Regions from separate parts of the Streptomyces sp. NPDC030143 genome, predicted to be linked through region 1. Evidence: riboswitches for the same ligand, from Rfam matches in the RefSeq annotation. Region 1 holds a riboswitch; each other region holds the start of a gene.
The links. A riboswitch is a leader RNA that binds a small molecule or an ion and turns the genes downstream of it on or off. The one in region 1 is predicted to bind cyclic di-AMP.
Positions count from the first base shown of each region.

Region 2: another riboswitch for cyclic di-AMP. It lies ahead of ACZ4YY_RS19450 (C40 family peptidase); the one in region 1 lies ahead of ACZ4YY_RS28985 (C40 family peptidase).
Region 3: another riboswitch for cyclic di-AMP. It lies ahead of ACZ4YY_RS28325 (M23 family metallopeptidase); the one in region 1 lies ahead of ACZ4YY_RS28985 (C40 family peptidase).

Region 1 covers NZ_JBVIAY010000020.1:122,641-130,763, forward strand. Annotated here, with positions in the region: gene bioD (dethiobiotin synthase) at 10-726, opposite strand; gene ACZ4YY_RS28955 (adenosylmethionine--8-amino-7-oxononanoate transaminase) at 729-2,009, opposite strand; gene bioB (biotin synthase BioB) at 2,002-3,162, opposite strand; gene ACZ4YY_RS28965 (8-amino-7-oxononanoate synthase) at 3,311-4,438, shown strand; gene ACZ4YY_RS28970 (DUF397 domain-containing protein) at 4,419-4,661, opposite strand; gene ACZ4YY_RS28975 (helix-turn-helix domain-containing protein) at 4,671-5,537, opposite strand; gene ACZ4YY_RS28980 (ATP-binding protein) at 5,751-6,209, shown strand; gene ACZ4YY_RS28985 (C40 family peptidase) at 6,308-6,781, opposite strand; cyclic di-AMP (ydaO/yuaA leader) riboswitch at 6,785-6,926, opposite strand; gene ACZ4YY_RS28990 (hypothetical protein) at 7,343-7,651, opposite strand; gene ACZ4YY_RS28995 (ATP-dependent Clp protease proteolytic subunit) at 7,659-8,123, opposite strand, start outside.
Region 2 covers NZ_JBVIAY010000010.1:153,691-163,734, reverse strand. Annotated here, with positions in the region: gene ACZ4YY_RS19460 (M23 family metallopeptidase) at 260-1,774, shown strand; gene pcrA (DNA helicase PcrA) at 1,834-4,317, opposite strand; cyclic di-AMP (ydaO/yuaA leader) riboswitch at 4,549-4,709, shown strand; gene ACZ4YY_RS19450 (C40 family peptidase) at 4,718-5,899, shown strand; gene ACZ4YY_RS19445 (hypothetical protein) at 6,427-6,597, shown strand; gene ACZ4YY_RS19440 (hypothetical protein) at 6,575-6,928, opposite strand; gene ACZ4YY_RS19435 (C40 family peptidase) at 7,405-8,481, shown strand; gene ACZ4YY_RS19430 (LuxR C-terminal-related transcriptional regulator) at 8,516-9,262, opposite strand; gene ACZ4YY_RS19425 (ATP-binding protein) at 9,259-10,044, opposite strand, start outside.
Region 3 covers NZ_JBVIAY010000019.1:146,804-156,847, reverse strand. Annotated here, with positions in the region: gene ACZ4YY_RS28340 (DNA gyrase/topoisomerase IV subunit A) at 1-307, opposite strand, end outside; gene ACZ4YY_RS28335 (M16 family metallopeptidase) at 644-1,993, shown strand; gene ACZ4YY_RS28330 (M16 family metallopeptidase) at 1,990-3,378, shown strand; cyclic di-AMP (ydaO/yuaA leader) riboswitch at 3,873-4,040, shown strand; gene ACZ4YY_RS28325 (M23 family metallopeptidase) at 4,054-4,809, shown strand; gene ACZ4YY_RS28320 (GntR family transcriptional regulator) at 5,012-5,704, shown strand; gene ACZ4YY_RS28315 (HPr family phosphocarrier protein) at 6,084-6,365, opposite strand; gene ACZ4YY_RS28310 (bifunctional acetate--CoA ligase family protein/GNAT family N-acetyltransferase) at 6,545-9,343, shown strand; gene ACZ4YY_RS28305 (DUF5998 family protein) at 9,396-9,983, shown strand; gene ACZ4YY_RS28300 (alkaline phosphatase family protein) at 9,983-10,044, shown strand, end outside.

The DNA.
Region 1 (8,123 bases):
CCGGCGCCCCTACGGCGCCGCCCCCGCCCGGAACGCCTCCGCCTCCCACGTCCCGTCCAGCCGCGGCGCCAGCCACCCCGGCGCCGCCGTGCGGAAGTCGGCTGGGGCGAGGGACCCGGCGCCGAACGGCAGCGCCCCGAGCAGCGGGGCGCCGGCGACCTCCGGCAGGTCGCTGACGTTGCACCGCATTGCCAGGTCCGGCGCCTCGGGCCAGCCGCCGATGACGACGCCCAGCAACTCCAGCCCGCGCGAGCGCAGTTCACGGGCGGTCAGTTCGGTCGTGTTCAGCGTGCCCAGACCGGCGGAGGCCACCACCAGCACCGGCGCGCGCAGCAGCTCCGCCGCGTCGGCCAGGGTCGACCCGGTGTCGTCGAAACGCACGAGCAGCCCGCCCGCCCCCTCGACCAGCACCAGGTCGTGTTCGGCGGCCAGCCCGGCGGCGGCCTCGGCGACCTCGCGCGGACGCACCGGTGCCAGGCCCGCCCGGCGGGCCGCCGTCGCCGGCGCCAACGGGTCGGGATATCGGACGAGTTCGGTCGCGGTCACGGCCCCCGCGAGCCGCGCCACCTCGTCGGCGTCCCCGCGCTCGCGCGGCCCCACACCGGTCTGGGCGGGCTTGAGGACCGCCACCGTCCGGCCCGCCGCCAGCGCCGCCGCCGCGAGGGCCGCGGTCGTGACGGTCTTGCCGACCTCCGTGCCCGTCCCCGTGATCACCAGGATCGGCATGCTCACCCCTCCCGCGCCGCCGCGCACACCGCGCGCGCGATCCGTGCCACGTCCGCGTCGTCGGTGACGTACGGCGGCATCGTGTACACCAGGTCGCGGAACGGCCGCAGCCAGACGCCCTCGCGTACCGCCGCCCGGGTGGCGGCCGCCATGTCGACGGCGTGGTCCAGCTGGACGACGCCGATCGCGCCGAGGACTCGTACGTCCCGCACGCCCGGCAGTTCGCGGGCCGGCGCCAGCCCCTCGCGCAGGCCCCTCTCGATCCGCTCGACCTCCGCGAGCCAGTCCTGCCCGAGCAGCAGGTCGATCGAGGCGCAGGCGACGGCCGCCGCGAGCGGGTTGCCCATGAACGTCGGACCGTGCGCCAGCACCGGCACCTCGCCCCGTGAGATGCCGTCCGCCACCCGCGCGGTGCACAGCGTGGCCGCCATCGTCAGATATCCGCCGGTCAGTGCCTTGCCCACGCACATCACGTCCGGGGTCACCGCCGCGTGCTCCGCCGCGAACAACGCGCCCGTACGGCCGAACCCGGTCGCGATCTCGTCGAACACCAGCAGCACGTCGTGGGCGTCGCACGCCTCGCGCAGCACCCGCAGGTACGCGGGGGAGTGGAACCGCATGCCGCCCGCGCCCTGCACGACCGGCTCCACGATCACCGCGGCCAGTTCGTCCGCGTGCCGCTCGACCGCGGCCCGCAGCCGCTCGGCGTACGCCTCCTCGTACGCGACCGGGGGCGGGTCCACGAAGAGCTGGCGGGGCAGCACCCCGGTCCACAGTTCGTGCATCCCGCCCTCGGGGTCGCACACCGACATCGGCTGCCAGGTGTCGCCGTGGTAGCCGCCGCGCCAGGTCAGCAGTCGCTGTTTGCGCGGACGGCCCAGCGAACGCCAGTACTGCAGGCACATCTTGGCCGCGACCTCGACCGACACCGACCCCGAGTCGGCGAGGAACACGTGCTCCAGACCGTCGGGCGACATGTCGACAAGACGCTTCGCCAGTCGTACGGCGGGCTCGTGGGTGAGCCCGCCGAACATCACATGGCTCATGCGCCCCAACTGCCCGCGCGCCGCCTCGTTCAGCACCGGGTGGTTGTAGCCGTGGATCGCCGACCACCACGACGACATGCCGTCGACCAACTCGCCGGAGCCGTCGGCGAGCCGCAGCCGGACCCCGCTCGCCGACTGAACGACGAGCGGTTCGACCCGGCCGGGCATGGGGCCGTACGGATGCCACACGTGCCGCCGGTCCAGCTCCAGCAGCGCGCTCACGTCCGGATCAGGCATTGGGCGCGAGATCCGTCCCGGCGCCCCGGCGGCGGACGGCGACCAGGTCGGTACGGGCCTCGTGGGCGGTGGCCGGAGCCGTACCGCACACCCCGCCCCCTTCGCCGCCGTCCTGCGCCCCGCAGCCCCCGCCGCCGCAGCCCTCGGCGGCGCGGTGCTCCGGCAGCGTCACCTGGTCGGCGCCCTCCACCTCGAACCCGGCGTCCGCGATCATCTCCAGGTCGGCCCGGCCGGCCTGGCCCTCGCTCGTGAGGTAGTCGCCGAGGAAGATCGAGTTGGCCAGGTGCAGGGCGAGCGGCTGCATCGTCCGCAGATGCACCTCGCGGCCCCCAGCGATGCGCACCTCCACGTCCGGGCAGACGAACCTCACCATCGCCAGGATCCGCAGACACCGCTGCGGGGTGAGGTTCCACTCCTTGGCCAGCGGGGTGCCCTCGAACGGGATGAGGAAGTTGACCGGCACCGAGTCCGGGTCCAGCTCGCGCAGCGAGAAGACCACGTCCACCAGGTCCTCGTCGCTCTCGCCCATGCCGGCGATCAGACCGGAGCAGGCCGACAGCCCCGCCGCGTGCGCCTTGTGGACGGTGTCCACCCGGTCGGCGTACGTGTGCGTCGTCGTGATGTCCCCGTACGTCGACTCCGACGTGTTCAGGTTGTGGTTGTAGGCGTCGGCGCCCGCCTCGCGCAGCCGCTCCGCCTGGCCGTCGGAGAGCAGGCCGAGACAGGCGCACACCTCGACGCCCTCGTTCTGGTCCTTGATGGCCTTGATGGTCTCGGAGACCCGGTCGACGTCCCGGTCGGTCGGACCGCGCCCGGACGCCACCAGGCAGACCCGCTTGGCACCGCCGGCCAGCCCGGCGGCCGCCGCCTCGGAGGCCTCGTCCGGCTTGAGCCAGGTGTACTTGAGGATCCCGGCCGTCGAGCCCAGCCGCTGCGAGCAGTAGGAGCAGTCCTCGGGGCACAGGCCCGACTTCAGGTTGACGAGGTAGTTGAGCTTCACCCGCCGCCCGAACCAGTGGCGGCGCACCTTCCCGGCCGCGGCCACCACATCGAGCAGATCGTCGTCGGACGTGGCCAGTACGGCCAGCGCCTCCTCGCGGGTCGGCAGCTCGCGCCGAAGCCCCTTGTCCACCAGCATGTTCAGCAGGTCCATGGGAGCCGATCCTGTCCTACGGAACCGCTCGCGGCCAAGGTAGGGATCGCACAACACGCCCCCTTCGAGGTGTGGGTATTGCCACACCCTGGGTGGCGGGCCGTGCCGCTAGGGTCTGTCCGCTACCTACAAAAGCACCGGAGGACCCATGGCGTTCGGCTGGATCGACGAGCAGGCGGAGCTGCGCCGCCGCGCCGGACTCGTACGGACCCTGCGCCCCCGCCCGGCCGACTCGCCGCTCCTCGACCTCGCGAGCAACGACTACCTGGGGCTGGCCCGCCACCCCGAGGTCGTCGAGGGCGCGGCCCGGGCGGCGCGGACCTGGGGCGGCGGGGCGACCGGGTCCCGGCTCGTCACGGGCACCACCGAGCTGCACACCGGGCTGGAGCGCGAGCTGGCCGCCTTCTGCGGTGCCGAGGCGGCGCTCGTCCTCTCCTCCGGGTACGCGGCCAACCTGGCCGCGGTCACCGCGCTGGCCCCGCACGGCTCCCTGATCGTCTCCGACGCGGGCAACCACGCCTCCCTGATCGACGGCTGCCGGCTGGCCCGCGGCACGACCCAGGTCGTCGCCCACGCGGACCCCGACGCCGTGCGCAAGGCGCTCGGCACGCACGACGGTCCCGCCGTCGCGGTCTCCGACACGGTCTTCTCCGTGGACGGCGACGCCGCCCCGCTGGCCGCCCTCGCCGGGGCGTGCCGGGAGCACGGCGCCGGGCTGGTCGTCGACGACGCCCACGGGCTCGGCGTCCTCGGCGACGGCGGGCGGGGCGCCCCGTACGCGGCGGGTCTCGCGGGCGCGGACGACGTCGTCGTCACGGTCACGCTGTCCAAGTCGCTGGGCAGCCAGGGCGGAGCGGTGCTCGGCCCGGCGCGGGTGATCGACCACCTGGTCAACACCGCCCGTACGTTCATCTTCGACACCGGGCTCGCCCCGGCGGCGGCGGGCGCCGCCCTGGCGGCCCTCGGGCTGCTGCGCCGCGAGCCGGAACGGGCGGCACGCGCGCGGGCGGTGGCGGACGAGCTGCACGCGCGCCTGACGGCCGCGGGCCTGGCAGCGGTACGTCCGGACGCCGCTGTCGTCTCCGTGCGCGCCCCCTCCGCGGAGGGGGCCGTGCGCTGGGCGGCGGACTGCCGGGCGGCAGGCCTGGCCGTGGGCTGCTTCCGTCCTCCTTCCGTGCCCGACGGCGTCTCGCGCCTGAGGCTGACCGCCCGCGCGGACCTGTCCGAGGCACAGATCGAACGTGCCGTCCGGGTGATCAGCGGAACGCGGCCGTGAAACCCGTCCAGCTCTCGGGGGAGAAGAGCAGGGCGGGGCCGGCCGGGTCCTTGGAGTCGCGTACGGCGAGCAGACCGGCCCAGGGACCGGTGGTCGGGCGGGCCGTCTCGACGCAGTTGTTGGCTCCCGTGCTGTAGCTGCTGCGCAGCCATCGCAGGGCGGGGGGATCGTGGGAGTCCCGCGCTCCGGTGCTGGAGGGGACGTTCCGAGGCAGTGCGGTCATGGTGCCTCCCTACGCGCCGTCACCTGTCGCGGCGATGTAGTCCAGTGAGTCCTCGGGCGAGAGGGCGTGCGCCCGAAGGTTGTCGAAGGCCTCCCGGTAGACCCGGAGGTCTTCTTTCCGCTCGAGATAGAGGCTACTCGTCAAGTGGTCGAGAACAACCACATCCAGATCAGATGTGATCGAAAATGAGAAGATAACGAAAGGGCCGGTGACGCCGATGTGTGCCCCGGCCGTGAACGGCAGCACCTGCAGGGTGACTTGCGGCAGTCGTGCCGCCTCCACCAGCCGATCCCGCTGGCGGGCCATGACCTCGGGACCGCCCACCTCCCGGCGCAGCACCGCCTCGTCCAGCACCGCGTTCAGCTCCAGCGGCGGATCGGCGCGCAGGACGTACTGGCGGGCCAGCCGCACCTCCACCAGCGTGTCCAGCCGGTCCTCGTCGACGCCCTCCACGGCGGCCCGCGTCACCGCGCGGGCGTACTCGGGGGTCTGGAGCAGTCCCGGCACCACGGTCGTCTCCAGCGTCCGCATGGCGCTCGCCTGCGACTCCAGGCTGATGAAGTCCCGGTAGGTCGGCGGCAGCACCCCGCGGTAGGCGTGCCACCAGTGGTCGCGTCCACCGCCGCCGTCACCGTCGGAGCCCGCCAGGGCCAGCATGACTCCGCGCAGTTGGGTGTCCTCCACGCCGTAGGCGTCGAGGAGTAACCGCACATCGGCCGGTTTCGTGCCGCTCGTGCCGGTCTCGATCCGGCTCACCTTCGACTGGTGCCAGCCCACGAGCCGGGCCGCCTCGCCGCTGGTGAGGCCCGCGCGGGCACGCAGCGCCCGCAGTTCTGCGCCCAGCTTCCGGCGGCGCACCGCGGGACCGTGCTGCATGCGCGTCTCCTTACTCCCTCCGAGCCGTCCGCATACGTCCTGCCGTAGCGGAGTTCACCGCATCGGGCGACAGATATATGCACATCCTGGTGGATCGCCACCCGTGACCGGCGGGGTGATGGCACTCTGGCGGCGAAGCACCAGTCCGGGACCGTACTCGAACCATCCGCTCCGTGTCGGACCGCGGTCCCGTGGGAAAGGGACGACGTCGCCATGGCAGACCATCTGGAAGCATCCGTCACTCTGCCGAGCGAACCCGCCTCGGTGTCCACCGCCCGCGCCTATGTGCTGAGCACCCTCGGGGAATGGGGCCTGCCGGCCGACACGGAGGTGGCCGACACCATCCGGCTCATCGTCTCCGAACTCGCCACCAACGCCGTACAGCACACCTTCGGGCAGTCACCCACCTTCACGGTGGACGTCGTGCTCGACCGTGACGAACAGTTGCGCATCGGTGTCACCGACAGCCACCCGCGCTTCCCCAAACGCCTGCCGGCCGCCGTCCAGCAGGACAACGGCCGGGGCATGGTGATCATCCGCTGGCTGACCGCCGAGTGCGGCGGCAAGCTGCGCGTGCGGCCCACGCGCGAGGGCGGCAAGACCGTCTTCATCGAACTGCCGTGGGCGGTCCCGGCGGAGCCGGTGACGGCGGCGGGCCAGCAGGAGCCCTGACCCGCGCCCGGACGGCAGCGGCCGCGCGCGGTAGGGGCTTCGCCCGGCAACCGGGGCGGTGACGGCGTGTCAAGGTCCGCCGGCACCGCCCCGGAGGGTCACCTGACCCGTCCGTACCAGACGCTCTTGGTCCAGATCTTCTGCAGACGCACCACGTCCCCGGTCTTCGGCGAGTGCCAGATCTTGTTGTGACCGGCGTAGATGCCCACGTGGTAGACGTTCGACCCCGAGTGGAAGAACACGAGGTCACCGGCCTTGCGGCTGCCCGCCGAGATGTGACGGGTCTTGTTGTACTGCTGGGCGGCCGTCCGCGGCAGCGTCTTGCCGGCCTTCTTGTACGAGTACAGCGTGAGGCCCGAGCAGTCGAACCGGTTGGGTCCGGTGGCGCCGTACTTGTAGGGCGCACCCTTCTTGGACGCGGCGATCTGGAGGGCCTTCGTCGCGGGAGTCACGGCCGCGGCGTCGGAGGCGACACCCGGCACCACGACCGAGGCGCCCACGGCGGCGATGGCGAACGCCGAGGCCGTACCGGCCCGGGCCATGAGCGACGGGACACGATTCAGCGCAGTCATGCGCAACCCTTCGTCAGCCGCCTGTGAAGGATGACCTGTCGGATTCGGGCTGGCGAAGTTGCCCGGCCGCTGACGCGGCTTCACCCCAAGGGCTGCTCGGCCCGGCGCCTCCCCGCGGGGATGACCGTTCCGGCGACCCGTCGTGCTTGGGTCCTCCACTCCTGCCGATGCACTTCTGTCGACCGGTCATCCGGGCGGCGGCAGGACTCGGCGTCCGCCCGGACCGCCCCGCCGCTTGTGGCGGGGGCTTGTCGTCAGTCACGGATCTTGGCTCACGGATGTCCGAAAATCCCAATGGAATCGGGGATTTGTGGGCTTACTCACCACTCACCCGTTCGGGTGGACACCCTGATGTTCGATCAGATGTCAAGGTCGCATAAGGCCTCCGACCAGCGGCGGAACCCTGAGTTCCACCCAAGACGCGGGGGTGTCGCGCAACCCGTGAGGGCCCGGAACAGCAGTCAGATCTACACCGAACGGAGGTAAGCCGTTCAGCCCGTTTCAACCCCGGGCCGGACGGCGCGCCCGTCACGCGACCGACCGGGCCGGACGCGCGCCGCGTCAACTGTCGGAGAGCGGCGGAACCGTGACGCGCGCCGTGCGTCGCTCGCCGTCCAGGACGCGCAGCGCCCGCGCGAGCGTGGGCGCGTGCACCTCGCTCTCGCCGCGCTGGTGCATCAGCGTCAGCGCGTCGCGCAGGGCGGTCACCCGGCCCACCAGCGCCTGGGCGGCACGCAGTCCGCGGTAGGTGTCTCCGTGGCGGGCGGGGTTGATCCGGCCCAGCAGGTCGACCACCTCGAGGTAACGGTCGATCAGCTCGGCCTCGGCCCGCGTCAGCGCGGGCAGCGGCGGCAGCTCGGGAGGCAGCATCGGAGGGTCACCTCGCGTCCGGCGCGGTGCCGGTCACCCGACGGGCCGGCATGACCCGGTCCGCCAGGCCGTACTCCACCGCCTGATGGGCGTCGAGGATCAGGTCGCGCTCGATGTCGGCGCTCACCTGCTCCGGGCTGCGCCCGGTGTGCCGTACGAGCATCTCCTCCAGGAGGGCGCGGGTGCGGGCCAGTTCCCCGGCCTGGACGGCCAGGTCGCCGGTCCGGCCCCGCACCGGCTCCGGCAGCGCCGGCTGGCCCAGGACCACGCGCGCGCCCGGCAGGACGTGGCGCTTGCCCGGGGTGCCCGCGGCGAGCAGGACGGCGGCGGACGTGCCCGCCCGACCCAGGCAGACCGTCTCGATGTCGCAGGTGACGTAGCGGAGCGTGTCGTGGACGGCGGTCATCGCGCTGAACGAGCCGCCAGGGGAGTTCACGTACAGCGAGATGTCCCGCTCGGGGGCGCTGTGCTC
Region 2 (10,044 bases), on a different contig from region 1:
ACCCCTCCCGGCCGCCCCTCCGGAGCCCCGCCGCACCCCCGCGCACATCCCTCACAATCGAACGCATGTCGAACGTAGGGCCAAAACCCGCGCCCGCCCTCCCCCGAAACAGGGCCGAATGCCCCTTTCCCCCGGGCACGAAACCTGCGGAAGATTGTCGTGCCCGCGTACCGCCGGGTACAGTCGCCGCACTGCTCTGGCAGCCCCTGTTGTCGAGGCGAGAGAGAAGTTGGTGAACGACCGTCACCCGTCGGGGAGCATGACCACCCCGGCTCCGGCTTCTGACGCCGACTCCCCGCCCTACGCGTCGTACGGCACCCAGGAAGCCACTTACGGCGACTTCACCGCCGGTCACGGCACCACCCACGACGGCTACGACCACGAGGCCCGTTCCACCGGGCACTTCGCGGCCGACCCCCTCTTCGGCGAGCTTCCGGGCGACGGCGCCTCCACCGGCGGATACGACGCCACGCAGTGGGCCACGGGCAGTCAGCAGACCCTCAACTACGACCCGTACGCGGCCCAGCACCACGCCGCCTACGACACGGGCGCGTACGACACGGCCGCCTGGGCCCCGGACCAGCAGTTGTCCGCCATCCCCGCGCAGGCCGCGCCGGCCGACAGCAGCGGGCAGTGGGACGCCGGCACCTGGCTCCAGCCCGAACAGACCGGCGGCCCGGCCGACCGGACCCAGCAGTGGGAATGGGGCACGCAGGCCTTCGACACCGGCGCCTACGACGCCACCCAGTGGAACTCCACCGGCGACGGCGACGCCCCCGGCGCGGACGCGTACGAACAGCACGCGGAGCTGCCGTTCGACCAGCAGCACACCGCCGCCTTCGAGCAGGTCGGCTACGACGAGCACACCTCGTACGACGAGCACGCCGGCCACCACGAGTCCGGCGTCCACCACGAACTCCCCTCCCACGAGGACGAGTCGACGGCCACCGGCGAGCTTCCGGCGGTGCCCCTCCTCGACGACCAGGAGGAGGCCACTCCGGCTCCCGTCCCGCGTACCGCGGGCCGCGCCGCGAACCGCTCCCGGCGCCGTGCGCCCGCGCGACGCTCGGCCCTGCTGACCGTGGCCGTGCCCTCCGCGTGCGTCATGGGCGTGGCCGGCATCGCCGCAGCCTCCGTCGGCACGCTGACCGGCGGCGACGAGAAGGACACCACCGCGACGGCGTCGGAGGCGCAGGCGGTGAAACCATCCGCCGCCAACAACAAGCTGGACACCCAGCTCAAGACGCTCACCGCCGAGGCCGACGCCTTCGCCGACCGGGCCAGCCGTACGCAGGAACGTATCGACCTCAAGGCGCAGCAGGAGGCCGAGAAGAAGAAGGCGGCGGCGGAGGCGGCCCGCAAGGAGCGGCTGCGTCCGAAGTACGCGCTGCCGGTCGGCCAGCACGGGCTCAGTGCCTACTACGGCCAGTCCGGCATCAACTGGATGTCCATGCACACCGGCATCGACTTCCCCGTCGCCTACGGCACCACGGTGATGGCCGCGACCGACGGCACCGTCCGCACGCAGTGGAACAGCGCCTACGGCAACATGATGATCGTGACGGCGAAGGACGGCACGGAGACCTGGTACTGCCACCTCTCCAGCTACCGCGTCAGCTCCGGTTCGACGGTGAAGGCCGGCGAACCGATCGCGTACTCGGGAAACTCCGGCAACTCCACCGGTCCGCACCTGCACTTCGAGGTCCGGCCGGGCGGCGGCTCGTCGATCGACCCGCTGTCGTGGCTGCGCAGCCACGGGCTGGACCCGACCTGAGCGGCCGTCCGACGAACGCCCTGTGAGCCCCCGCCGCCGAAGCGGGGGCTCCTTTCACGTCAGAGCTTCTCCACCGGCGCGTACCGCAGCAGCAGCCGCTTGGGCTTGGTGTCGCCGAAGTCGATCGTCGCCTCGGCGTTGGCGCCCGTGCCCTTCACCGCGACGACCGTGCCGAGCCCGAACTGGTCGTGCGTGACGCGGTCGCCGACCGCCAGGGCGACCACCGGCTTCTCCGCCGTACGCCGCGTGGCGAACCCGGAGGCGCCGGCCGCCGAGGAACGCGAACGCGACGACGACAGCGAGGCCGCCACCGCCGACACCGGCCCGGAGGACACGGGTCCGCTCGCCCCCGTCCGCTTCCAGTCCACGTGCGTGGCCGGGATCTCCTCCAGGAACCGCGAGGGCGGGTTGTACGACGGCTGCCCCCAGGCGCTGCGCATCGCGGACCGCGTCAGATACAGCCGCTCCCGGGCGCGCGTGATGCCGACGTAGGCCAGGCGGCGTTCCTCCTCCAGTTCCTTGGTCTGGCCGAGGGCCCGCATGTGCGGGAAGACGCCGTCCTCCATGCCGGTGAGGAACACGACGGGGAACTCGAGGCCCTTGGCGGTGTGCAGGGTCATCAGGGTGATGACCCCGGAGCCGTCCTCGTCCTCGTCGGGGATCTGGTCGGAGTCGGCGACCAGGGCGACCTGCTCCAGGAACTCGGCCAGCCCCACCGACTCGCCCTCGCCGCGCTCCTGCTCGAACTCCAGGGCCACGGCGGCCAGTTCCTGGAGGTTCTCGATCCGGGTCTCGTCCTGCGGGTCGGTGGAAGCCTGCAACTCGGCGAGATACCCGGTGCGTTCGAGAACGGCTTCCAGGACGGTCGCGGGTCCGGCCCCGGACTCGACGATCGTACGGAGCTCCTCCATGAGTGTGTTGAACCGCTTCACGGCGTTCGTCGACCGTGCGGCCATGCCGTAGGCCTCGTCGACGCGCTTCAGCGCCTGCGGGAAGCTGATCTTCTCGCGCTGGGACAGGGCGTCGATCATCGCCTCGGCGCGCTCGCCGATGCCGCGCTTGGGGACGTTGAGGATCCGGCGCAGGGGCACCGAGTCCTCGGGGTTGGCGAGGACCCGCAGGTAGGCCAGGACGTCCCTGACCTCCTTGCGCTCGTAGAAGCGGACGCCGCCGACGACCTTGTAGGGCAGGCCGACGCGGATGAAGACCTCTTCGAACACACGGGACTGGGCGTTGGTGCGGTAGAAGACGGCGACGTCGCCGGCCCTCGCGTCGCCCGCGTCGGTCAGGCGGTCTATCTCGTCGGCGACGAACTGCGCCTCGTCGTGCTCGGTGTCGGCGACGTATCCGGTGATGCGCGCGCCGGAGCCCGCGTTGGTCCACAGGTTCTTCGGACGGCGGGACTCGTTGCGCTCGATGACCGCGTTGGCGGCGGACAGGATCGTCTGGGTGGAGCGGTAGTTCTGCTCCAGCAGGATCGTCGTCGCGTCCGGGTAGTCCTCCTCGAACTGGAGGATGTTGCGGATGGTCGCGCCGCGGAAGGCGTAGATCGACTGGTCGGCGTCACCGACGACGCACAGCTCGGCCGGCGGGACGTCGTCCTCGCTGGGCGGTACGTCGACGGGGTGCTCACCGGTGCCGACGAGTTCACGCACGAGCGCGTACTGGGCGTGGTTGGTGTCCTGGTACTCGTCGACCAGGACGTGCCGGAAGCGGCGGCGGTAGTGCTCGGCGACGTCGGGGAACGCGCGCAGCAGGTTGACCGTCGTCATGATCAGGTCGTCGAAGTCGAGGGCGTTGGCCTCGCGCAGCCGCGACTGGTAGAGGGCGTAGGCCTGGGCGAGGGTCTTCTCGAAGCCGTCGGTGGCCTGGGCGGCGAAGTCCTCCTCGTCGATCAGCTCGTTCTTCAGGTTGCTGATCTTGGCGCTGAAGGACTTGGGCGGGTAGCGCTTGGGGTCGAGGTCCAGGTCGCGGCAGACCAGGGCCATCAGACGCTTGGAGTCGGCGGCGTCGTAGATCGAGAACGACGACGTGAAGCCGAGCCTCTTCGACTCGCGTCGCAGGATGCGCACGCACGCGCTGTGGAAGGTCATCACCCACATCGCGTTCGCGCGCGGCCCCACGAGCTGCTCGACGCGCTCCCTCATCTCGCCCGCGGCCTTGTTGGTGAAGGTGATCGCGAGGATCTGCCCCGGGTGCACCTGGCGCTCGGCGAGGAGGTGGGCGATGCGGTGGGTGAGCACCCGCGTCTTGCCGGAGCCGGCACCCGCGACGATGAGCAGCGGGGTGTCGGAGTGGACGACGGCGGCGCGCTGGTTGTCGTTGAGCCCTTCCAGGAGGGCCGCCGCGTCGACCGCCGGGCGCGGGGCGCCGTCGCGGTAGTGGGTGTCCCGGTCCGGGGGCACGTCGAACTTCCCGCCGAACAGATCGTCCGGAACCGGCTCCGGAGCGTGATCGTCCTCGGGCGGCGGCGGGGGTTCGTCCTCGTGCCCGCGAGGGGCCTGGAGGTCCGCCAGGAAGCTGTCGTCAAAGAGGCTGCTCATCGCTCTCCGAGTCTAGGGGGCGCCACTGACAACCCGCCGCCGTCCCGGAAAACATCCCCCTCCGTCCAGGGCGTCACGGTCCGCTACACCGAAAACACCTTGGGCGACACGGTTACCGCAGGTCACGAAAATGTATCGGGCATATCACCCATCAACCTTCACAGGTGCCACACGAGTTGGCTACCGTGCCGGGCAGGCCGTACGACCCCCACCGGCGAGCCTCGCCGGGCCGCGCGGCCACCGCCGAGTCCGGTGCCCCTCGCGGAGCCGGAGCCGGGGACCCACCGAGACCTTGGGGTGAATCGGCCCACTCCCCCGACGGAGCAGGCCGTAGGGCAACCCTTCCCGCCCGAACCCGACAGCTAACCCGGTAGGCGGAGCACGGAAGGAGTCGCCTCCCTTGGCGTCGCAGCACCGCAAGCCGCGCCCCGCCGGGGGGCGCGTAGCAGGCATACGCACCCCCGCTCTCGCCACCGCCGCTCTCACCTCGGTGGCCCTGCTCTCCCAGACGGCCGACGCCGCGCCCGCCGCCGACGGCAAGCCGAGCCTGGAGGAGGTCGAGAAGAAGGTCGGCGACCTCTACCGCCAGGCCGAGTCGGCGACCGAGAAGTACAACGCCGCCAAGGAGAAGACGACCAAGCAGCGCAAGCAGGTCGACACCCTCCTCCAGGACGTCGCGCAGCGCACCGAGAAGCTCAACGACGCACGGGAGCGGCTCGGTTCCTTCGCCGCCGCCCAGTACCGCACCGGCGCCACCGCACCGGACACGGCCACCTTCCTGCTCGCGGACTCCCCGCAGGACTACTTCGACCAGACCCAGCTGATGGGGCGGCTGACCGAACGCCAGAAGGGCGCGGTCGACGACTACGTCACCGAGCAGTCGGAGACGATGAAGAAGCGTCAGGAGGCATCCCGGAGCCTCGAGACGCTCACCGAGTCGCAGAGCGAGCTGAAGACCGCCAAGGCGACCGTCCAGAAGAAGCTCAGCTCCGCGCGCGAGCTGCTGTCGCAGCTGACCGCCGAGGAGAAGGCTCGGCTGGCGGCGATCGAGAAGCAGCGGCAGGAGGAGGCGGCCCGCAAGGCGGCGGAGCTGGCCCGGCAGCAGGCGGCGGCACAGGCGGCCGCGCAACAGGGGAGCGCCGGGTCCTCGGGCACGGACACGTCGTCGCCTTCGGTTCCGTCGTCGTCCTCGCCGTCCGCCCCGGCCACGGACGCCTCCTACGCCACCAAGGCCGAGAAGGCGCTCGCCTTCGCCCGCGCGCAGATCGGCAAGCCGTACGTCTGGGGTGCCACCGGCCCCGAGTCCTACGACTGCTCCGGCCTCACCCAGGCCGCCTGGAAGGCCGCCGGCGTCACCCTCCCGCGCACCACCTACGACCAGGTGAACGCCGGCACGACGGTCTCCCTGGCCAACGCCCAGCCCGGTGACCTGGTCTTCTTCTACGACGACGTCACCCACGTCGGCATCTACATCGGCAACGGGATGATGATCCACGCCCCGAAGCCCGGCACGTACGTCCGCGAGGAGTCGATCTACTACGACGGCGAGTCGGCGATCCACAGCGTGGTGCGCCCGGCCTGAGGAAACCTCCGGCCGGTGCCGCCGGTTCTGTCCGCCGGTTGTCCGCCGGTTGGGTTGGCCGGTTGCTCGCAGGTGTCTGCCGGTTGTCCCCGGGTCGGATCCGCCGGTTGGGTTGGCCGGTTGTTCGCAAGTGTTCTGCCGGTTGTCCCCGGGTCGGATCCGCCGGTTGGCCGCCGGTCGGTCCGGGAGCCAGGTCCGCCCGCCGTGCCCGAAGGCCGTCCCTCTGCTGCGACCGAAGGCCGTCCGCCCGTCGTGTCCGCAGGCCGTCCGCCTGTCCTGTCCGACAGGCCGTCCCTCCGCCCCTCCGCCGTCCGCGCCCGTGTGCCGGTTCCCCTGGCCGGGGTGAGGCCGGTGGCCGCCGACCGGCAGACCCGTCCGCGGGGACGGAAGTCATGGGCGGACGGAGCGGAGGGGCGGAGGAGGCAGAGGTCGGCGGAGGCAGCGGGGGCGGAGCAGACGGGGCGAGGCGGCGGTGTGCGCATCCCGCCGAACCCTGCCCCCTGTCCTGCGCCCGCGCGTTGTTCCCCATGGGCATGACGGCGGCGGCGACGCTGTCCGTCGCCGCCGCCGTCGATGTCCCGTGGCTGAAGGGCCCCGGGCAGGCGCTGCTGTGGATCTCGGTCGCGGCACGGCTGGCCGTCGCCGCGGGGGCGGCGCGCTCCGCGCGCGCGGCGATCAGGTCCAGAGCACCGCGATGAAGACGTTCGCCGCGGTCAGCAGCCCGACCAGGCCGAACAGGGGTTTCTCCACCGCCTCGTCGTCCCGCTTCACATAGACGAGGCCGAGGATCACGACCAGCAGGGCCAGCTTCACCCCGATCTTGATGTTGTTGACCTCCTGGTCGTCGGCCTGGTTGAGGCCGACCAGGATGACGCCGGTGACCAGCATCGTCGCCGCGCCGTGCAGCATCGCGGGGACGAAGCGGGCCGTGCCCTGGCCCATCGCCTTCATCTGCGTGAGGAAGCCGCCCAACAGGGCGGCGATGCCGATGATGTGCAGGCCGACGAAAAGATGGATGAGTACGCCCATGAGTCCGGATGCTATTCAGCCGCCCCGAATCGCCCCGACACCGGCCCGGCCTCTGCGACGCACGTGCAGTTGTGCGTGCCGTAGCACTGTCGCGCTTCATCGCGCTCCGGATCGGCCGCATCGGTCAGGGCGCCACGCGAAGTCGTCGACCTCGGACGCTCCCGCTGACCACTTACGGTCACCGGACAATCCGCCCCTGTCACTTCCGCACATCCCGTTACCGATGTGTCACGGACGGGCTTAGCGTCCTCCCCCAGGTGACCGGCTCCCCACCGCCGCCCGGACCAGGGGCGGCAGTCGGACACCACCGCCGAGGTCCGGCGGCGGGCCCACTCCCTGTGCGGGACCGCCGCCGGCCCCGTCAGCCGCTCCCCGCGGCCGTACGTCCGTCCGCTCCCCACGGCGGGCACGGGTCCCGCCCTGCCCCGGACGGCCGAACCGACGAGGCGGTCGTACGAAAGGACGTGCAGTCCCACGTGGCAGCGCACCGCAAGCCCCGACAGCGCTCGCTCGGAAGTCACCCGGCCCGGACGGCGCTGACCATCGCCCTCGCCGGCGCGGCGGGCGCGACGGCGTTCGACGGGATCGGACACGCCGAGCCGAAACCCACACCGGCGCAGGTGAAGGCCAAGGTGGACAAGCTGTACCAGGAGGCCGAGGCCGCCACCGAGAAGTACAACGGCGCGAAGGAGAAGGCGACGGCGGCCGAGCAACGGCTGAAGGCCCTCCAGGACGAGGCCGCTCGCAAGGAGGCCCGGCTCACCACGGCACGCGAGGAGCTGGGGTCCATGGCCGCCGCACAGTACCGCAGCGGAGGCCTCGACTCCGCGATGCAGCTCGCGCTCTCCGACGACCCCGACCAGTACCTCGACAACGCCGCCTTCGCCGAACGCGCGGGCCACCGTCAGTCGGGCACCGTCGCCCGCGTGCGCAAGCAACTGCGGGAGGTCGAGCAACTGCGCGGCGCCGCCCGCATCGAGGTGACCTCGCTCAGAGCCCGACAGGCGGAGCTGAAGCGGCACAAGACGACGATCACCGGCAAGCTCGACGCGGCCCGCCGTCTGCTGTCCCGGCTGACGGCCGGGGAACGGGCCCGGCTCACCGCGGACACGGGCACCGGGACGGCCACCCGCGCCTCCCGCGCCGCGACCGGCCCCCGCAGCCACCTCACCGCACCCGGCAGCACCTCCGCACAGGCGCCCAGCTCGCGCGCCGCGGCGGCCGTCTCCTACGCCTACTCCAAGCTCGGCAGCCCCTATGTGTGGGGGGCGACCGGACCGAACGCCTTCGACTGCTCGGGCCTGGTCCTGGCGGCGTACCGCTCCGCCGGCATCTCGCTGCCGCGCACGACCTACTCCCAGATCGACGCCGGCCGCCGCATCTCCCGCTCCGAACTCCTCCCCGGTGACCTGGTGTTCTTCTACTCCGGCATCACCCACGTGGGCATCTACGTCGGTGGCGGCCGCATGATCCACGCCCCCAACCCCTCGGCCCCGGTCCGCGTGGCGCCGCTGGACGAGATGCCCTACGCGGGCGCCACCCGGGTGGTGTGAGGGCCGGCGGGGAGTGACCGCGCCGCCCCGATCGTCACACCAGCCGTCGCGCCGTCGCCCACCGCGTCAGCTCGTGCCGGTTGGACAGCTGGAGCTTCCTGAGGACCGCCGAGACGTGGGACTCGACCGTCTTCACCGAGATGAACAACTGCTTGGCTATCTCCTTGTAGGCGTAGCCACGGGCGATGAGGCGCAGAACCTCCCGCTCGCGCTGCGTGAGACGGTCGAGGTCCTCGTCGACCGGCGGGGCGTCGGTGGAGGCGAAGGCGTCGAGGACGAACCCGGCGAGCCGCGGCGAGAAGACGGCGTCGCCCTCCTGCACACGGAAGACGGAGTCGACCAGGTCGGTGCCGGTGATCGTCTTGGTGACGTATCCGCGGGCACCGCCGCGGATCACTCCGATCACGTCCTCCGCCGCGTCCGAGACGGACAGCGCGAGGAACCGCACAGGCCGCTCGGGGTCGCCCATCAACGGAGCACAGCGGCGCAGCACTTCGACCCCGCCTCCGCCCGGGAGGTGGACGTCGAGGAGTACCACCTCGGGCCGGGTCGCGGTGATGACGGTGACCGCCTGGTCGACGTCCGCCGCCTCGCCCACGACCTCGACGCCGGTCTCCTCGGTCCGGCCGATCTCGGCCTGGACCCCCGTACGGAACATGCGGTGGTCGTCGACGAGGACCACGCGCACGTGGCGCCCGCCCGTGCTCTCGCCGGTGGTCCGCGCCGGCTCGGCGGCCTCCGCCGCTCCCGCCGCCGCGTTCGTCTCGGTCGGGTCACTCATGACGTCTTCTCCGCCCTCTCCATCTCCAGCTCGACCTCCGTGCCGCCGCCCGGCACCGCCCGCAGGCGCGCCGTGCCGCCGTTGCGCTCCATGCGGCCGATGATCGATTCTCTGACGCCCATGCGGTCGGCGGGTATCGAGTCGAGGTCGAAACCGGGACCGCGGTCCCGGACCGACACGAAGACCGTCCTTCCCTCGACCTCGGCGTAGACCTGTACGGCACCGCCCTCGCCACCGTACTTGGCGGCGTTCACCATCGCCTCGCGCGCGGCCTGCATCTGCGCCACCACCCGCTCGTCGAGCGGGCAGTCACCGACCACCACCACTTCGATGGGGACGCCGTGCTTGTCCTCGACCTCGGCCGCGTTGCGCCGGACCGCGTCGGCCAGGGTGGTCGGCTCGTCGGCCTCGTCCTTGCCGGTGCCCTCCGGCTTGTACAGCCAGGTGCGCAGGTCGCGCTCCTGAGCGCGGGCGAGGCGGCGCACCTCGCCGGCGTTCTCCGCGTTGCGCTGGATCAGGGTGAGGGTGTGCAACACCGAGTCGTGGACGTGCGCCGCGACCTCCGCGCGCTCCTGGGCGCGGATGCGCATGAGGCGCTCCTCGGAGAGGTCCTGCGTCATCCGGACCAGATACGGCCCGGCGAGCAGCGTGATGCCGACCAGGACGGCGAGGGCCGCCTGGAGCACCGAACCGAGATGTGCGGCCGAGCCCTGCAGGACGAAGATGCCGGAGACGCCGGCGGTGACCAGCAGGACACCGCCGCCCGCCCGCAGCAGCGTGAG
Region 3 (10,044 bases), on a different contig from region 1:
TGCGCACCAGGGCGTCGTAGATCGACGCGTCGCCGTGGGGGTGCAGCTTGCCCATGACCTCGCCGACGACGCGCGCGCACTTCACGTAGCCGCGGTCGGGTCGCAGGCCCATCTCGTTCATCTGGTAGACGATGCGGCGGTGGACGGGCTTCAGGCCGTCGCGGGCGTCCGGCAGGGCGCGGGAGTAGATGACCGAGTACGCGTACTCGAGGAAGGAGCCCTGCATCTCGTCGACGACGTCGATGTCGAGGATCTTCTCCTCGTACGAGTCGTCGGGCGGCGGGGTCTTCGTGCTGCGGCGGGCCATCGCTGCCGGCTCCTCCTGTTTTCTGGTCACTCGCCTACGGGGCGCTCATGTCGGTGTCGACGCGACCCTTCGGCTCACTCGTGCTGAAGCGTGTGACGGGATCTGACGCGGACCATTGTGGACCGTGGCACTGACAGCGCTGGCCGGGACCCGGCCTCGACCGACGGCCCGCGGGCCGGGGCGCCACCTCCACGGCTGCCCGCAGGCTACGCGATCTCGCTCTCGGCGTACGTCGTCCGGGAACTTCGCCGCCGCTCCGCACGCTTGCATACAGTGGCAGGACCGGCAGGAAAAGCGCGGTTTCGACGACCGCGTCCGCGATCGGAAGGGACGTACATGCCCATGGGTCACACGGCCACAGCCCAGGCAGGCTCCGGGGGCCTGACAGCGACCGAGCACCGCCTGGCCAACGGCCTGCGCGTGGTGCTCTCCGAGGACCACCTGACCCCCGTCGCGGCGGTGTGCCTCTGGTACGACGTCGGCTCGCGCCACGAAGTCAAGGGGCGTACCGGCCTGGCTCACCTTTTCGAGCACCTGATGTTCCAGGGCTCCGCGCAGGTCAAGGGCAACGGCCACTTCGAGCTGGTCCAGGGCGCGGGCGGCTCGCTCAACGGCACCACCAGCTTCGAGCGCACCAACTACTTCGAGACCATGCCCGCCCACCAGCTGGAGCTCGCCCTCTGGCTGGAGGCCGACCGCATGGGCTCGCTGCTGACCGCCCTGGACGACGAGTCCATGGAGAACCAGCGCGACGTCGTGAAGAACGAGCGCCGGCAGCGCTACGACAACGTCCCCTACGGCACCGCCTTCGAGAAGCTGACGGCGCTCGCCTACCCGGACGGCCACCCGTACCACCACACGCCGATCGGCTCGATGGCCGACCTGGACGCGGCGACCCTGGAGGACGCGCGCGCCTTCTTCCGCACCTACTACGCGCCCAACAACGCCGTCCTGTCGGTCGTCGGCGACATCGACCCGGAGCAGACGCTCGCCTGGATCGAGAAGTACTTCGGCTCCATCCCCTCCCACGACGGCAAGCCCGAGCCGCGTGACGGCTCCCTGCCGGAGATCATCGGCGAGCAGTTGCGCGAGGTCGTCGAGGAGGAGGTCCCGGCCCGCGCCCTGATGGCCGCCTACCGTCTGCCGGAGGACGGCACGCGCGCGTGCGACGCCGTCGACCTGGCGCTCACCGTCCTCGGCGGCGGCGAGTCCTCCCGCCTCTACAACCGCCTCGTCCGCCGTGACCGCACGGCCGTCGCGGCGGGTTTCGGTCTGCTGCGCCTGGCCGGCGCGCCCTCCCTGGGCTGGCTGGACGTGAAGACCTCCGGCGATGTCGAGGTCCCCGTCATCGAGACCGCCATCGACGAGGAGCTCGCCCGGTTCGCCGAGGAGGGCCCCACCGCCGAGGAGATGGAGCGGGCCCAGGCCCAGCTGGAGCGCGAGTGGCTCGACCGCCTCGGCACGGTCGCCGGCCGCGCCGACGAACTGTGCCGGTACGCCGTGCTCTTCGGCGACCCGCAGCTCGCCCTCACCGCCGTCCAGCGCGTGCTGGAGATCACCCCCGAGGAGGTGCGGGAGGTCGCCAAGGCCCGCCTGCGCCCCGACAACCGCGCGGTCCTCGTCTACGAGCCGACCGCCCCCGAAGCCGGCGCCGACCAGGACGAGAACGAGGAGGCGGCCCAGTGACCGAGCTCGCCGCGATGGAGTTCCACCCCCAGCCCCACGCGGGCGAGGCCAGGCCGTGGGCGTTCCCGGCGCCCGAGCGCGGCACCCTGGACAACGGCCTGACCGTGTTGCACTGCCACCGCCCCGGCCAGCAGGTCGTCGCCGTAGAGATCCTGCTCGACGCGCCCCTGGACGCCGAACCGGCCGGCCTCGACGGTGTGGCCACGATCATGGCGAGGGCCTTCTCCGAGGGCACCGACAAGCACTCCGCCGAGGAGTTCGCCGCCGAGCTGGAGCGCTGCGGCGCCACTCTCGACGCACACGCCGACCACCCCGGCGTCCGCATCAGCCTGGAGGTCCCCGCCTCCCGCCTCGCCAAGGCCCTCGGCCTGGTCGCCGACGCCCTCAGGGCGCCCGCGTTCGCCGACAGCGAGGTCGAGCGCCTCGTCCGCAACCGCCTGGACGAGATCCCGCACGAGCTGGCCAACCCTTCGCGGCGCGCCGCCAAGGAGCTCTACAAGGAGCTGTTCCCGGCCACCGCGCGCATGTCGCGTGCGCGCCAGGGCACCGCGGAGACCGTCGAGAACATCGACGCCGCGGCCGTACGGGCCTTCTACGAGAAGCACGTCCGCCCGGCCACGGCCACCGCCGTGGTCGTCGGCGACCTCACCGGCGTCGACCTGGGCGCGCTGCTCGGCGACACCCTGGGCGCCTGGACGGGCTCCTCGGCCCGGCCGCGGCCCGTCCCGCCGGTGACCGCCGACGACACCGGCCGGGTCGTCATCGTGGACCGTCCCGGCGCCGTCCAGACGCAGCTGCTGATCGGCCGTATCGGCCCCGACCGGCACGCGCGCGTGTGGCCCGCGCAGATCCTCGGCACCTACTGCCTCGGCGGCACCCTCACCTCCCGCCTGGACCGTGTCCTGCGCGAGGAGAAGGGCTACACCTACGGTGTCCGCGCGTTCGGGCAGGTCCTGCGGTCGGCCCCGGACGGCTCGGGTGCCGCGATGCTCGCCATCAGCGGTTCCGTGGACACCCCGAACACCGGTCCCGCCCTGGACGACCTGTGGAAGGTGCTGCGGACCCTCGCCGCGGAGGGGCTCACCGACGCCGAACGCGACGTCGCCGTGCAGAACCTCGTCGGTGTGGCGCCGCTGAAGTACGAGACGGCCGCGGCCGTCGCCTCCACACTGGCCGACCAGGTCGAGCAGCACCTGCCCGACGACTACCAGGCGACGCTGTACCAGCAGCTCGCGGCGACCGGGACGGTGGAGGCCACCGCGGCCGCCGTGAGCGCCTTCCCGGTGGACCGTCTGGTCACCGTCCTCGTCGGTGACGCCGCACAGATCAAGGAGCCCGTCGAGGCGCTCGGCATCGGCGAGGTGACGGTCGTCCGGGCCGACTAGGAGTCCGCTGAAAATCTTGGAATCACGCCCGGTTCGCCCGGTTCAACCTGATTGATGGGTACGGGCGATCCGGGGCCGGCCGGGCGGCCCGAGCGAGATCTTCAGGAGCCTTCCAGGGCGTGTTCCGAACATCCCGCCCGGTCCGCGACGCCCGGCACGGCGCCTCGCCGCGTGGTCGGGATCGTCCGCGCACACCCGGTGCGCGGACGGCCCTCCGCCTCGCGATGCACCGCACCGGACGCCGCGGGCCCCGCCCTCCGGGCGGGCGGCGCTCCTTTCGGAACACGCCCCGGGACCGGCTGCGGCACGCACGCGTGAGGGGCCCTGGTGACGAGACGGTCACCAGGGCCCCCTGATGTCCGAATTGGGGGAGAGGCTGCCTGTCTGCCCTGTGGCATGCGCTACAAAACCCGCGTTCCGTTTGGGGATTGACAGCGGGCGCGTCTAGCGTCGTCCGGGCTGTTCGTCGGGCACTGCGCCGCACCCGCGGCACCGGACAGTCATCGCCGAGTCCCCGTACGGCGCGAGCCAGGGGAGCCGGGGACCCAACTGTGCAGTCCCTGGGGTGAATCGGACGCCCGCGCGTGTCGCGAGGGTGGCCGTAGGAGACCTTCCTGCTCCGAACCCGTCAGCTAACCCGGTAGGCGAGAGGGAAGGAAAGGACCACTCAACTTCATGGCGTTCACCTGCGCCACCGGGAAGCACCGCCGTCCCAGCCGGATGAAGCGCACCACCGCCCGCGCCGCGGGCATCGCGGCGCTCACCACCACCGGCGTCATCGGCACCGTCGCCTCCTCCCCGGCTCTCGCCGCCGAGACCCCGGCCGAACAGACCGGCCTGACCCCCGTCGTCACCATCGGCCACTCCGTCGCCGGCGAGATCGACGACCAGGCCGCCGCCCAGAAGCAGGCCGCCCAGGAGGAGGCCGCGCGCAAGGAGGCAGCCGCCCGGGCCGCCGCCAGGGTCAAGGAGGAGCGGGAGGCCAGGGCCCGCGCCGCCCGCGAGGCCGAGCGCAAGCGCCTGAACACCTTCGTGGCGCCGATCACCGGTTCCTACGTCTCCACCGGCTACAGCGCCGGCGGTTCGCTGTGGTCCTCCGGCAGCCACACCGGCATCGACTTCCACGCCGCGAGCGGCACCACCGTGCGCGCGGTCGGGCTCGGCACCGTCGTCGAGGCGGGCTGGGGCGGCGCGTACGGCAACCAGGTCGTGATCCGGATGAACGACGGCACCTTCACCCAGTACGGCCACCTGTCGACCATCGAGGTCTCGGTGGGCCAGCAGGTCACCCCGGGCCTGCGCATCGGCCTGTCGGGCGCCACCGGCAACGTCACGGGCCCGCACCTGCACTTCGAGGCCCGCACGAGCGCGGAGTACGGCTCGGACATCGACCCCGTCGCCTACCTCCGCAAGCACGGCGTGAACGTCTGATCGTGAACGACTGACGACGCACGGCGACAGATCGTCCAGCCCCGGCCCGCACGGCCGGGGCTTTCGCCGTTTCACGCCCGGCCCTGTCCAAAAAATATCCATGGATTCCGGCCCGCCATCGGAAATTCCGGCCCATTGCAATAGCATCACTGACCACACGTCATTCGTCGACGTTTCACGGGGATTAAGGCGGAGGTCGGTCATGCGAATTCCGGCGCACTCGGTGTGCACGGCCATCCGGGACGACATCGTCGCGGGTGTCTACGAGCGCGGCAGCCGCCTCACCGAGGAACTCCTCGCCCGCCGCTACGGCGTCTCGCGCGTCCCCGTCCGCGAGGCCCTGCGCACGCTGGAGGCGGAGGGTTTCGTCGTGACGCGGCGGCACGCGGGCGCGTGCGTGGCCGAACCGACCGAACTGGAGGCCGCCGACCTGCTGGAGATGCGCATGCTCCTGGAGCCGCTCGGCGCCGCCCGGGCAGCCCAGCGGCGCACCGAGGCGCATCTGAAGGTCCTGCGGGGTCTCGTCCGGCTCGGCCAGGAGCGTGCCAGGCGGGGCAACAGTGACGACCTGCGCTCCCTGGGCGGCTGGTTCCACGAGACGCTCGCCCAGGCCTCCGGCAGTCCCGCCCTGACCTCGACCCTCACCCAACTGCGCCACAAGATCGCCTGGATGTACGCGGTGCAGGCGCCGGCCGACCCCGTGGAGTCCTGGGCGGAGCACGGCGCGATCGTCGACGCGGTGGCGCGCGGCGACGGCGAGCGCGCGCGGGCGGTCACGGCGCAGCACACCGAGCGCGCGACCTCCGCGCACCGGCTGCGGTTCTCCGGAGCGGACCGCGCGGAACGTGTGAGGACTTCGCAACACGTCGTCAACATGTCGGGCCCGCGGCTTTAACACGAGGGCCGTATACAAAGAAGGGATATTCGACGGAGGCGCGTTTCCGCTGCCCTTTTTTCCGCGCCCCGGAATTCTCCGGCGGTGCGTCCGCCGCCTGTCGACGGCATTTCCGGCGGGCGTCGGAGAATCCCGCGAGGGCAGCAGTGCCGCGACGCTTACCCCAGGGCGGCGGCCGTGTCGCACCGATTTTCCCGAGGCGGCCGTGTCGCCCCGAAGTCCCGAGGCGCCATCGCCGCGACCATTGCCCGAGGGCGGCAGTGCCCCCACGAGGTCCCCGAAGACAGCAGTGGCCCGGTCGTTGCAGAACGTCCCCGAAGACGGCGGAGCCGCGCCGCCCGGAAGGGCGACGCGGCTCCGTGCGTGCTGCGAGCGCGGCTCAGACGGTCTCGGGAAGCTCCTCGAGGCCCTCGGAGACCAGCTTCGCCAGACGGTCGAGGGCGGCGTCGGCACCCTCGGCGTCGGAGGCGAGGACGATCTCCTCGCCGCCCTGGGCGCCCAGGCCGAGGACCGCCAGCATGGAGGCCGCGTTGACGGGATTGCCGTCGGCCTTGGCGATCGTCACCGGGACGCCTGCGGCCGTGGCGGCTCGGACGAAGATGGAAGCGGGGCGGGCGTGAAGGCCCTCGGCCCAGCCGACGTTGACGCGGCGCTCAGCCATGTGATGCTGCCCTTCGGTGTTCAGGGTTGTCTAGACCAGTGTTCCACACGTGAAGCACGGCCGGAACGGACCTGAGTCCCGTTCCGCCGTGGTCTTCCGGATCGCGGCCTCGATCCGGCGTTCCGTCCTCCACAGAGTGCCTCGCGCCGTTGTCGTACGCGAGCCGTACTCTGGGGCCCATGCAGAGCGCGCCGGACCGGCAGGAGTACCCCGCCCACTGGGAAGCCGACGTGGTGCTGCGCGACGGCGGCACCGCGCGCATCCGCCCCATCACCGTTGATGACGCCGAGCGCCTGGTCAGCTTCTACGAGCAGGTCTCGGACGAGTCGAAGTACTACCGCTTCTTCGCGCCCTACCCGCGCCTGTCCGCCAAGGACGTCCACCGCTTCACGCACCACGACTTTGTGGACCGGGTGGGACTCGCGGCCACGGTCGGCGGCGAGTTCATCGCCACCGTACGCTATGACCGCATCGGCGCCGACGGTCTGCCCGCCTCCGCGCCCGCCGACGAGGCCGAGGTCGCCTTCCTCGTGCAGGACGCCCACCAGGGACGGGGCGTGGCCTCCGCGCTCCTGGAACACATCGCCGCCGTCGCGCGCGAGCGCGCCATCCGCCGGTTCGCCGCCGAGGTGCTTCCCGCCAACAACAAGATGATCAAGGTGTTCACGGACGCCGGCTACACACAGAAGCGCAGCTTCGAGGACGGCGTCGTCCGCCTGGAGTTCGACCTGGAACCCACCGAGCGCTCCCTCGCCGTGCAGCGCGCGCGGGAACAACGCGCCGAGGCCCACTCGGTACGACGCCTGCTGGTGCCCGGCTCGGTCGCCGTCGTCGGCGCAGGCCGCACCCCGGGCGGCGTCGGCCGCAGCGTCCTCGGCAACCTGCGCGGGGCCGGCTTCACCGGACGGCTGTACGCCGTGAACAAGGCGTTCCCCGACGGCTTCGAGGAACTCGACGGCGTGCCCGCCCACCGTTCGGTGCGCGACATCGCCGGCCCGGTCGACGTCGCCGTCGTCGCCGTCCCGGCCGAGCGCGTGCCCGAGGTCGTCACCGAGTGCGGCGAACACGGCGTCCAGGGGCTCGTCGTCCTCGCCGCCGGCTACGCCGAGAGCGGCCCCGACGGCCGCGAGCGCCAACGCGAACTCGTGCGGCAGGCACGCGCGTACGGGATGCGGATCATCGGCCCCAACGCCTTCGGGATCATCAACACCTCCCCCGAGGTACGGCTCAACGCGTCGCTCGCCCCGCAGATGCCGCGGCCCGGCCGGATCGGCCTGTTCGCCCAGTCCGGCGCCATCGGCGTCGCCCTGCTGTCCCGGCTGCACCGCCGCGGCGGAGGCGTCACGGGCGTCACCGGCGTGTCGACGTTCGTCTCCTCCGGCAACCGCGCCGACGTCTCCGGAAACGACGTCCTGCAGTACTGGTACGACGACCCCGACACCGACGTCGCCCTCATGTACCTGGAGTCCATCGGCAACCCGCGCAAGTTCACCCGCCTCGCGCGGCGCACGGCCGCGGCGAAGCCGCTCGTGGTGGTGCAGGGCGCCGGTTCGGCCCCCCAGGGCCACGCCGTCCGCGCGACCCGGCTGCCGCACGCGACGGTCTCCGCCCTGCTGCGCCAGGCCGGGGTGATCCGCGTGGACACCATCACCGAGCTGGTGGACGCGGGCCTGCTGCTCGCCCGTCAGCCGCTGCCGCACGGCGCGCGCGTGGCGATCCTCGGCAACTCCGAGTCGCTGGGACTGCTGACCTACGACGCGTGTCTGTCGGAGGGGCTGCGCCCGCTGCCGCCGCTGGACCTGACCACCGAGGCGTCGGCGGACGACTTCCACGCGGCGCTGGTGCGCGCCCTGTCCGACGAGTCATGCGACGCGGTGGTGGTCACGGCGATCCCGGCCATCGGGGAGACGTCCCCAGGCGACCTGGAACTGGCGGAGGCGCTGCGCTCGGCCGCGGCGGCCGGCCCCGCCAAGCCGGTGCTCGTGGTCCACGTCGAACTCGGTGGTCTCGCCGAGGCCCTGTCGGCGGCGACGAGCACCGCGCCCCGCGCGCGGAACATCCCGCAGGAGCCCGGCACGCCCCCGGTCCCCGCCCCCGGGACCCCCGCGGAGGGCGCCCACCTCATCCCCGCCTACCCGGCCGCCGAACGCGCGGTCCGTGCCCTCGCCGAGGCCGTGAAGTACGCGCAGTGGCGCCGCGAGGCCGCCGACCCCGGCAAGGTGCCCGAGTACGACGACATCGACGAGAAGGGCGCCGCCCGCCTGATCGGCGGTCTCCTCGCGCGCGGCCAGGGCCTCACCCTCGGCACCGAGGAGACCTGCGAGCTGCTCGGTCGCTACGGCGTCCGGGTGCGCCGTGCGATCCCCGCCGCCGGCCCCGACGACGCCGCCAGGGCCGCACACGACCTCGGCTATCCCGTCGCCCTCAAGGCCACCGCCCCCCACCTGCGGCACCGAGCCGACCTGGGCGGCGTCCGCCTCGACCTCGCGGACGAGGACCAGCTGCGTCGGGCCTACGCCGAGCTGACCGAGCTCTTCGGTACTCCGCAGGAGGTGCGCCCGGTCGTCCAGGCGATGGCCCCGCGCGGGGTCGACACCGTCGTCCGCGCGGTGATCGATCCGGCGGCCGGAGCCGTGCTGTCCTTCGGACTCGCCGGGGCCGCCTCCCAGCTGCTCGGCGACATGGCGCACCGCCTGGTCCCGGTCACCGACCGCGACGCGACCTCCCTGGTCCGCTCGATCCGGACCGCGCCCCTGCTGTTCGGCTGGCGCGGCTCCACGCCCGTCGACACCCCCGCCCTGGAGGAACTGCTGCTGCGGGTGTCCCGGCTCGTCGACGACCACCCCGAGGTCGTCGCGGTCACCCTGGAACCCGTCGTCGTCGCCCCGCACGGCCTGAGCGTCCTCGGCGCCTCCGTCCGGCTCGCGCCCCCGCCGGTCCGCGACGACCTCGGTCCGCGCACGCTCCCGGCGTACTGAAGCCACCGCGACGGGTCCCTCGCAGTCAGTGGGTCCCCGTAGGATGGGCGTCATGGCCAAGACCAGTACGACGACCCAGGGGCTGCGTGCGGCGATCGAGCGCAGCGGCTACTACCCGGCCCTCGTGGCCGAGGCGGTGGAGGCCGCCGTGGGCGGCGAGCCCATCCGGTCGTACCTGGTCCACCAGGAGACCACCTTCGATCAGAACGAGGTGCGCCGGCACGTGACCGTACTGGTCCTGACCGGTAACCGCTTCATCGTCAGCCACACCGACGAGCAGGCCGCCGACACCACCTCCCCGACACCGTACGCGACGACGTCCACCGAGTCCGTGAAGATCGGCCGTATCTCGTCGGTCGTGGTCAGCCGGGTGGTGGCCAACCCGGAGTCCTACGCACCGGGCACCCTGCCGCGCGAGGTCGTGCTGACCATCGGCTGGGGCGCCGTCTCCCGCATCGACCTGGAGCCGGCCGCCTGCGGCGACCCCAACTGCGACGCCGACCACGGCTACACGGGCAGCTCCACGGCGGACGACCTCAGCCTGCGCGTCAGCGAGGCCGGCGACGGGCCGGAGACGGTCCGCCAGGCGCTCGCCTTCGCGCAGGCTCTGTCCGAGGCGACCGCGGACCTCACCCGATAATGGCTCAGCCCGCCGCCTGGGAGCACCCCGAGCCCCTCGCCGTCTCCTCCGCGCCCGTCCC